Regions from separate parts of the Streptomyces canus genome, predicted to be linked through region 1. Evidence: predicted binding sites of a transcription regulator. Region 1 holds the regulator's gene; each other region holds the start of a gene.

What was found. Region 1 encodes HrcA, which represses chaperone genes, less so after heat shock. Its sites were predicted from a motif close to TTNGCACTCNGNNNNNCNGAGTGCNAA; they were not measured.
Region 2: the regulator HrcA is predicted to act here: its motif matches at 1,731-1,757, upstream of groES (co-chaperone GroES).
Region 3: the regulator HrcA is predicted to act here: its motif matches at 1,583-1,609, upstream of groL (chaperonin GroEL).

Annotation. Positions count from the first base shown of each region.
Region 1 is NZ_CP107989.1:6,709,363-6,712,637, forward strand. Features, by position in the region: gene OG841_RS30680 (DUF3097 domain-containing protein) at 1-78, opposite strand, end outside; gene OG841_RS30685 (MBL fold metallo-hydrolase) at 110-841, opposite strand; gene hrcA (heat-inducible transcriptional repressor HrcA) at 992-2,008, shown strand; gene dnaJ (molecular chaperone DnaJ) at 2,009-3,148, shown strand.
Region 2 is NZ_CP107989.1:4,189,897-4,193,171, forward strand. Features, by position in the region: gene groL (chaperonin GroEL) at 1-1,166, opposite strand, end outside; gene groES (co-chaperone GroES) at 1,278-1,586, opposite strand; gene OG841_RS18720 (polysaccharide deacetylase family protein) at 1,787-2,584, opposite strand; gene OG841_RS18725 (polysaccharide deacetylase family protein) at 2,581-3,275, opposite strand, start outside.
Region 3 is NZ_CP107989.1:5,603,771-5,607,045, reverse strand. Features, by position in the region: gene groL (chaperonin GroEL) at 1-1,420, opposite strand, end outside; gene OG841_RS25645 (cold-shock protein) at 2,220-2,426, opposite strand; gene OG841_RS25640 (ubiquitin-like small modifier protein 1) at 2,870-3,145, opposite strand; gene thrC (threonine synthase) at 3,190-3,275, opposite strand, start outside.

The DNA.
Region 1 (3,275 bases):
ACCGGGCTCGGCGGGGACCTCCGGCACCGGCTTGGGCTTCTTCCACGGAGGGGTCAGGTCGGCGGAGTACTGGCGCATTCGGATGACGATAGGAGAAGCGGCTCGGGAGTCATGACGACACGCCGAAGCGGGCCGCCAGCGCGTCCCGTTGTGCCCGGACGAACGCCGCGTCCACCACCGCTCCGTGACCGGGCACGTACAGCGCGTCCTCGCCGCCCAGGGCCAGCAGCCGGTCCAGCGCGGCGGGCCAGTGCGGCGGTACGGCGTCCGGGCCCGCCTGCGGTTCGCCCGACTCCTCGACCAGGTCGCCGCAGAAGACGACCTCCGGGGAACCGGGGACGAGGACGGCGAGGTCGTGGGCCGTGTGGCCGGGGCCGACGTTCGCCAGCAGCGCCTGGCGGCCGCCGCCGAGGTCGAGCGTCCACTCGCCGGAGACGTGATGCCGGGGACAGACGAGGGCGTCCACCGCCTCGTCGGCCACCGCCGCGTCCAGTCCGTTGCGCACCGCGTCCGCCCGCAGCTCCGCGCGGCCCAGCCGTCCCCTCAGCACCGTCTCCGCACCCACCGCGCCGAACACCTCCGCCCCCGCGAACGCCGACGCCCCGAAGACATGGTCGAAGTGGGGGTGGGTGAGAGCGAGATGGGTCACACGATGGCCGGCGAGTTCCTCGGCCTGTGCGCGCAGGCGGGCGCCCTCCGCGAGGCCGGAGCCGGAATCGATCAGCAGGGCCGTGCCCTCGCCGATCACCAGGCCCGCCGTGCAGTCCCAGCCGGGCAGCCGGCACCGCCCCACCCCGGTCGCGACCCGCTCCCACCCGAGCTCTTCCCAAGTCACCGTCATACCGCGACGCTAGCCGTACGACCCGTCACGCCGGGACCAGCCTTGCCCGGGGACTACCCCACCGCCGTACACTGGCCGGGGAGCGTTGGCACTCGGACGGACAGAGTGCCAGGCGAGGTGCCGAGGGAACGACTTCTGGAGGTGTGCGCGATGCTGAGTGAACGCAGGCTCCAGGTGCTGCGCGCCATCGTCCAGGACTACGTCGGCACCGAGGAGCCGGTCGGGTCGAAGGCCCTGACCGAGCGGCACAACCTCGGCGTCTCCCCGGCGACCGTCCGCAACGACATGGCGGCCCTGGAGGACGAGGGGTTCATCGCCCAGCCGCACACCAGTGCCGGGCGCATCCCGACCGACAAGGGCTATCGGCTGTTCGTCGACAAGCTCGCGGGCGTCAAGCCGATGACCGCGCCCGAGCGGCGCGCCATCCAGAACTTCCTCGACGGCGCGGTGGACCTCGACGACGTCGTGGCCCGGACCGTGCGGCTGCTCGCGCAGCTGACCCGGCAGGTCGCCGTCGTGCAGTACCCGTCCCTCACCCGCTCGACCGTGCGGCATGTGGAACTGCTCTCGCTCGCCCCCGCGCGCGTGATGCTCGTGCTGATCACGGACACCGGCCGGGTCGAGCAGCGCATGGTCGACTGCCCGGCACCCTTCGGGGAGGCCTCGCTCGCCGATCTGCGGGCCCGGCTCAACAGCCGGGTCGCGGGGCGCCGGTTCGCCGACGTGCCGCGACTGGTCGAGGACCTGCCCGAAGGCTTCGACGTCGAGGACAGGGGTACGGTCACGACAGTGCTCTCCACTCTCCTGGAGACACTCGTCGAGGAGAACGAGGAGCGGCTGATGATCGGCGGCACCGCCAATCTCACCCGCTTCGGACATGACTTTCCCCTCACCATCCGGCCCGTCCTGGAGGCCCTGGAGGAGCAGGTCGTCCTCCTCAAACTCCTTGGCGAGGCGGGGGATTCGGGCATGACCGTACGCATCGGTCACGAGAACGCCTACGAGGGACTCAACTCCACTTCGGTGGTGTCGGTCGGCTACGGTTCGGGCAACGAGGCAGTCGCCAAGCTCGGCGTGGTCGGACCGACCCGCATGGATTACCCGGGAACGATGGGAGCGGTACGCGCAGTGGCACGGTACGTCGGACAGATCCTGGCGGAGTCGTAAGTGGCCACGGACTACTACGCCGTTCTCGGCGTGCGCCGCGACGCGTCGCAGGATGAGATCAAGAAGGCGTTCCGTCGGCTCGCGCGCGAGCTGCACCCGGACGTCAACCCGGATCCGAAGACCCAGGAGCGGTTCAAGGAGATCAACGCCGCCTACGAGGTGTTGTCGGACCCGCAGAAGAAGCAGGTCTACGACCTCGGCGGCGACCCGCTCTCGCAGGCCGGCGGCGGTGGCGCGGGCGGCTTCGGGGCCGGTGGGTTCGGGAACTTCTCGGACATCATGGACGCGTTCTTCGGTACGGCGTCGCAGCGGGGTCCGCGCTCGCGCACCCGGCGCGGCCAGGACGCCATGATCCGTCTCGAGATCGAACTCGACGAGGCGGCCTTCGGCACCACGAAGGACATCCAGGTCGACACGGCGATCGTGTGCACCACCTGCAGTGGTGAGGGCGCGGCGCCGGGGACCTCGGCCCAGACGTGTGACATGTGCCGCGGCCGCGGTGAGGTGTCGCAGGTGACGCGGTCCTTCCTGGGCCAGGTCATGACGTCCCGGCCGTGCCCGCAGTGCCAGGGCTTCGGCACCGTGGTCCCGACCCCGTGCCCGGAGTGCGCCGGCGACGGCCGGGTCCGCTCGCGCCGCACGCTGACCGTGAAGATCCCGGCCGGTGTGGACAACGGCACGCGGATCCAGCTTGCGGGTGAGGGCGAGGTCGGTCCCGGTGGCGGTCCCGCCGGTGACCTCTACGTCGAGATCCACGAACTCCCGCACTCGCAGTTCCAGCGGCGTGGCGACGACCTGCACTGCACGGTCACGCTCCCGATGACGGCGGCGTCGCTCGGCACGAAGGTGCCGCTGGAGACGCTGGACGGCATGGAGGAGGTCGACATCCGGCCCGGTACCCAGTCCGGCCAGTCGATCCCGTTGCACAGCCGGGGCGTCACCCACCTGCGCGGCGGCGGCCGGGGCGACCTCATCGTCCACGTCGAGGTCCAGACCCCGACCAAGCTGGACCCCGAGCAGGAGCGCCTGCTGCGCGAGCTGGCGAAGCTGCGCGGCGAGGAACGGCCCACGGGGCAGTTCCAGCCGGGGCAGCAGGGGCTGTTCTCGCGGTTGAAGGACGCGTTCAACGGCCGTACGTGAGGTGTGGGACGACTGCCGGGGGTCCGGGGGTCGTCCCCCGCGGGCAGACACAGTCAGCCGGGGCAGCAGGGGCTGTTCTCGCGGTTGAAGGACGCGTTCAACGGCCGTACGTGAGGTGTCCAAGGCC
Region 2 (3,275 bases), 2.5 Mb from region 1:
AGCTCCACCTCGGTGGCGGCGCCGACCTTGATCACGCACACGCCGCCGGCCAGCTTCGCGAGGCGCTCCTGGAGCTTCTCGCGGTCCCAGTCGGAGTCGGTGTTCTCGATCTCGGCCTTGATCTGGGCGACGCGGCCCGTGACCTCGGAGGAGTCGCCGGCACCGTCGACGACCGTGGTGTCGTCCTTGGTGACGGTGACGCGGCGGGCGGTGCCGAGCACGTCCAGGCCGACCTGGTCGAGCTTGAGGCCGACCTCCTCGGAGATGACCGTGGCGCCGGTGAGGACCGCCAGGTCCTGGAGCATCGCCTTGCGGCGGTCACCGAAGCCGGGAGCCTTGACGGCGACCGCGTTGAACGTGCCGCGGATCTTGTTGACGACCAGGGTCGACAGGGCCTCGCCGTCGACGTCCTCGGCGATGATCAGCAGCGGCTTGGAGGCACCCGACTGGATGACCTTCTCGAGCAGCGGCAGCAGGTCCTGGATCGAGGAGATCTTGCCCTGGTTGATCAGGATGTACGGGTCGTCGAGGACGGCCTCCATACGCTCCTGGTCGGAGACCATGTAGGGCGACAGGTAGCCCTTGTCGAAGGCCATGCCCTCGGTGAAGTCCAGCTCCAGACCGAAGGTGTTGGACTCCTCGACGGTGATGACACCGTCCTTGCCGACCTTGTCCATCGCCTCGGCGATGAGCTCGCCGACCTGGCTGTCCTGGGCGGACAGACCGGCGACGGCGGCGATGTCGGACTTCTCGTCGATCGGGCGGGCGGTCGCGAGGAGCTCCTCGGACACGGCCTTGACCGCGGCGTCGATGCCCTTCTTCAGGGCGGCCGGGGAGGCACCCGCGGCGACGTTCTTCAGGCCCTCGCGGACCAGCGCCTGGGCCAGCACGGTGGCGGTGGTGGTGCCGTCACCCGCGATGTCGTTGGTCTTGGTCGCCACCTCCTTCACCAGCTGGGCGCCGAGGTTCTCGTACGGGTCCTCGATCTCGACCTCACGGGCGATCGTGACACCGTCGTTGGTGATGGTGGGAGCGCCGAACTTCTTGTCGATGACGACGTTGCGACCCTTGGGGCCGATCGTCACCTTGACCGTGTCGGCAAGCTTGTTGACGCCGCGCTCGAGGGCGCGACGGGCGTCCTCGTCGAACTTCAGGATCTTCGCCATGGGAGCGTGAGCCCTCTCGGAAATCTAGGTGAAAAGAGACTGCGCCCCGGGCGCCCGGCTTGTTAGTGGTCGGGGGGCCAGGGGCGCAGCTCAGAGAAATGCTTCGGTGAATTACTTCTCGATGATCGCGAGCACGTCGCGAGCCGAGAGGACGAGGTACTCCTCGCCGTTGTACTTCACCTCGGTGCCGCCGTACTTGCTGTACAGCACGATGTCGCCGGTCTTGACGTCGAGCGGCAGGCGCTCGCCGTTCTCGAAGCGGCCCGGGCCCACGGCCAGGACGACGCCCTCCTGGGGCTTCTCCTTGGCGGTGTCCGGGATGACCAGGCCAGAGGCGGTGGTCTGCTCGGCGTCGAGCGGCTGGACCACAATGCGGTCCTCGAGCGGCTTGATGGCAACCTTGGAGCTGGTGGTCGTCACGATCCGACCTCCCCCTTCGGAGATCACGGGGTTGACTGTCTGAGGTGGCGACCAGGTGGATCCGTCGTCGCGGGTGCCGGACCTGCCCGTCGCTGTGTTGGCACTCTCCAGGGGGGAGTGCCAGACCCGAGACTATGACCGCGATTAGCACTCGGTCAAGCGGAGTGCCAATCGCGTCTCCGGTGGCGTGGCCGGAGCACCTACAGATAGTCCTCCAGCCGCCCCACCGTCAGCCCGCGCCGCTCGATCTCCCGCAGCACCCTCGTCGTCCGTTCCGTCAGCGTCGGTCCCGACGCCTCCCCCGATGCCACCGAGACGATGTCTCCCGCCCGCAGCGGCCGCTGCGGCGCGCCACCCGCCGGCGACACGCTCCACAGCACCACCGCCGAGAGCCCGCAGTCGGCCGCCGCGCGCAGGGTCGTGCGGTCGTACGTGCCATAGGGCGGCCGGAACAGCCGCGGCCGGATCCCGAAGCGGGACCGCACCTTCTCCTGCTGGCCGCAGATCTCGGCGCGCTGGCCGGGGTACGGCAGCCCGCGCAGGGCGGGGTGGTCCAGGGTGTGGTTCTGGATGCTCGCGCCGACCGACTGGAGGCGCGCGAAGTGGCCGTACCCGGGGCCGACGACACTGTCGGTGAGGAACATGCTGACGGGCAGCCGCAGTTCACGGACCATGTCGACGAACCGCGGATCCCTCTCGGCACCGTCGTCATAGGTGAGGAAGACGACCTTGTCGGACGTCCCGACACGTCTGACGACCGGCGGCAGGCCGGCCCGGCGCACCGCCGCGCGCACCGGCACCCGCGGGGGCGTATGCAGCGGGGCCAGGAGGCCCCAGTGGCGGTACGGCCGTCCGTCCGCTCCGTCCCCGCCCGGTCCGTCCGACCCCACCCGCTGCGCCGCCTTCTTGCCCAGCCGTTCGATGGGATCGACGGACTGGGCACAGCCGGTGAGCAGGACGGCGGCCAGCCCGCCGGCGACCAGTGCCCGCGCTCTCACAGGTAGTCCTCGAGGCGGGCCACCGCGTACCCCTCGGCCGTGATCCTGTTCAGGAAGCGGCGGACCATGTCGGGCATCGTGCCCTTCCAGTCCTCCCGGCCCCGGAAGTGGCTGAGCACGATGTCGCCGGGGTGGATGTCCTGGTCCGGCTCGCGGTACTCCCAGTGGTCGACGAAGACCTCTTCGTTCCAGATGGGCGCGTACTTGATGCCGCAGGACCTGGCCGCGCGCAGGGTGTCCTCGTTGTAGTTGCCGTAGGGCGGGCGGAAGAGCGTGGGCCGCTTGCCGAACCGCCTTTCCATGACGTCCTGCATCCCACAGATCTCGCGCTGCTGGCCGGCGTACGACAGCGCGGGCAGGTAGGGGTGGTGGAGCGTGTGGTTGTTCAGCACCACCCCCGTGTCCCGCATCCTCGCGAAGTAGCCGTAGTCGTCCTTGACCAGGTAGTCGCTGAGGAAGGCGGTGTACGGGATCTTCAGCTCGCTCATCATCCGCAGGAATGCGGGGTCCTTCTCGGCGCCGTCGTCGATGGTGAGGAAGACGATCTTCTGCTCGGTGGGGACCGTGGTGAAGACCGGGGGCAGCCCCTTCTCCTCGTGGCCGTCGACCTCGAAGCCGTGGCGGGTGGTGATGCGGGGCTTGGCCACGGGCGCCGGCGGGGCCGTCAGTGGCACCTCCTTCAGGCCCCAGC
Region 3 (3,275 bases), 1.1 Mb from region 1:
CGTGGCCGACGGGCAGGTTGCGCACCTTCTCGACGATGACGCCACCCTCGAGACCACCGTTGACGGCGATCTGCTTGAGCGGGGCCTCCAGGGCCAGCTTCACGGCGTTGGCGCCGGTCAGCTCGTCACCCTCCAGGTCCAGCTTCTCGAAGACCGAGGAGGCCTGGATGAGGGCCACGCCACCACCGGCGACGATGCCCTCCTCGACGGCCGCCTTCGCGTTGCGAACGGCGTCCTCGATGCGGTGCTTGCGCTCCTTGAGCTCGACCTCGGTCGCGGCACCGGCCTTGATGACGGCGACGCCACCGGCGAGCTTCGCCAGGCGCTCCTGGAGCTTCTCGCGGTCGTAGTCCGAGTCGCTGTTCTCGATCTCGGCGCGGATCTGGTTCACCCGGCCGTTGACCTGGTCCGAGGAACCGGCACCGTCGACGATGGTGGTCTCGTCCTTGGTGATGACGACCTTGCGGGCGCGGCCCAGGAGGTCCAGGGTCGCGTTCTCCAGCTTGAGGCCGACCTCCTCGGAGATGACCTCGCCGCCCGTGAGGATGGCGATGTCGCCGAGCATGGCCTTGCGGCGGTCACCGAAGCCCGGGGCCTTGACGGCGACGGACTTGAAGGTGCCGCGGATCTTGTTGACGACCAGGGTCGACAGGGCCTCGCCCTCGACGTCCTCGGCGATGATCAGCAGCGGCTTGCCCGACTGCATGACCTTCTCCAGGAGCGGGAGCAGGTCCTTGACGGAGCCGATCTTGGAGTTGGCGATGAGGATGTACGGGTCGTCGAGCGACGCCTCCATCCGCTCCATGTCGGTGGCGAAGTACGCCGAGATGTAGCCCTTGTCGAAGCGCATACCCTCGGTGAGCTCGAGCTCCAGACCGAAGGTCTGGGACTCCTCGACGGTGATGACGCCTTCCTTGCCGACCTTGTCCATCGCCTCGGCGATGAGCTCGCCGATCTGGGTGTCGGCGGCGGAGATGGAGGCCGTGGAGGCGATCTGCTCCTTGGTCTCGACATCCTTGGCCTGCTCGAGCAGGGCGGCGGAGACGGCCTCGACGGCCTTCTCGATACCGCGCTTGAGGGCCATGGGGTTGGCGCCGGCGGCTACGTTGCGCAGGCCTTCCTTGACCAGGGCCTGGGCGAGCACGGTCGCGGTGGTCGTACCGTCACCGGCGACGTCGTCCGTCTTCTTGGCGACTTCCTTGACCAGCTCGGCGCCGATCTTCTCGTACGGGTCCTCGAGCTCGATCTCCTTGGCGATGGAAACACCATCGTTGGTGATCGTGGGGGCGCCCCACTTCTTCTCGAGGACGACGTTGCGGCCCTTGGGGCCGAGCGTCACCTTGACGGCGTCCGCGAGCTGGTTCATGCCGCGCTCGAGGCCGCGCCGCGCCTCCTCGTCGAACGCGATGATCTTGGCCATGTGAAGTGGTCCCTCCAGGACTGGGGGTGATTCCTTCGGACCGCGCCCGCGCCCGCGACGGACGGCTCGCCGGCCTGTGGATCCTTGCCCCACAAGGCCTGCGGGCCTCACCGACCCGGTCCATCTTTGTCACTCTCACCTTCAGAGTGCTAACGCCAATGATTAGCACTCGGCATGGTCGAGTGCAAGCGCCTCTCGGGTATCGGGCAGGACGCCGAGCAACAGAGACGCCTCGTTACCGGCCCGTACGGCCTGGCCGACGCCACGGTGTCCGGGCCCCACACGGCCGTCCCGGCACGGCGCACGACGGCCGGCCGGGCCTCACCCGGGGTGCCCTCCCAGGGGCCCGTCGAGCGATGCGGGAGCCCGGCCGCCCCCATCCATACGGGGGGTGGCCGGGCGACAGCAACGTCTCGCTACCGACCCTTACGGCCCACCGGCGCCCCCGCGTCCGGGCGCATCGGGGCCGTACCATCGCCGACACGACGGCCCGGCCGCCCCGCCGGCGATTGCGGTAGTCCCGCACGGCGGCGCCGAGCGACAGCGACGGCTCGCCACCGGCCCATACAGCCGACCGACGCCAGGCGTCCGGGCACCACTGGCCATGTCGGCGCCGTACACAACGCCCGACTGGACCGCACGGCCGCGACCCGCAGCGGACGCGAACCCGCTCAGCCCCAGCACTCGACGGAACACCACTCCGGGCATGCCGAAGGGCCCGTACCCCATGACTCCCTATGGGGGACGAGCCCTTCGAAGAAGAACAGAAGAACGACGCTGTTGTTACCCGGCGCGTGCTTCAGCCAGTCGCGAGACGAACCATGTCCGCCTGCGGCCCCTTCTGACCTTGCGAGATCTCGAACTCGACCCGCTGGCCCTCTTCAAGGGTGCGGTAGCCGTCCATCTGAATCGCGCTGTAGTGGACGAATACATCCGCACCACCGTCGACCGCGATGAAGCCGTACCCCTTCTCCGCGTTGAACCACTTGACGGTGCCCTGAGCCATGCCTAACTCCCCTATTACTGGCCCTTGCACGGATCCACACTTCGTGGATCCGGGTCAGACCTCACCCCCCACATGGTTGGGGGCGTGCGCCGGAACGCGTCGACCGCGGCTGAATGTATCTGTCCAACTGCCGTCTGCAACAGGTCAATCGGACGAGAATTCTGGACGGAAGGGGTCCGGAATGTAGCGAGAATTCGCCTGAATTCGGGGCAAGTCGGGCCCCATAAAAGACACATAAGGCACTTAAGACGCGCACACTTTGGCTACTTCTCATCGCATGTGGAGCGAGAACTCATATGCACGCGGCAAGAAAAAAGCCGCCGCTTCCCCAACTGTACCGCGCTCAACCATAGAGAATTGCCCCCTCCGCTTCTCTCGCGGAGGGGGCAATCGGATGAACACTCGGTAATTACCGTTACCGAAGGTAATGACCAGTCATACGGTCACCCTCCGGCGACGGCCGGAATGATCGAGACGCCGGCCCCGTCGGGCGTCGCCGTCTCCAGCCCCTGCTCGAACCGCACATCGTCGTCATTGACGTACACATTGACGAACCGCCGCAGCTTGCCCTGGTCGTCGAGAACGCGCGCGGCGATACCGGTGTGGTTCTTCTCCAGATCGGCGATGACATCGGCGAGGGTCGCACCCTCGGCCTGCACCTCGGCCTGCCCGCCGGTGTAGGTGCGCAGGATGGTGGGGATTCGGACGGAAACGCTCATGTTTCAGGACCTCCGGTCGGGGTGAGGGCTTTCAGGGGCGGCGACTACGCGAGGCCGGCCTCGCGGAACGAATCCAGGTTGGGGCGGATCGTGGCGGTGAGACCCGTACCCGCCACCGCGTCCAGCGTCT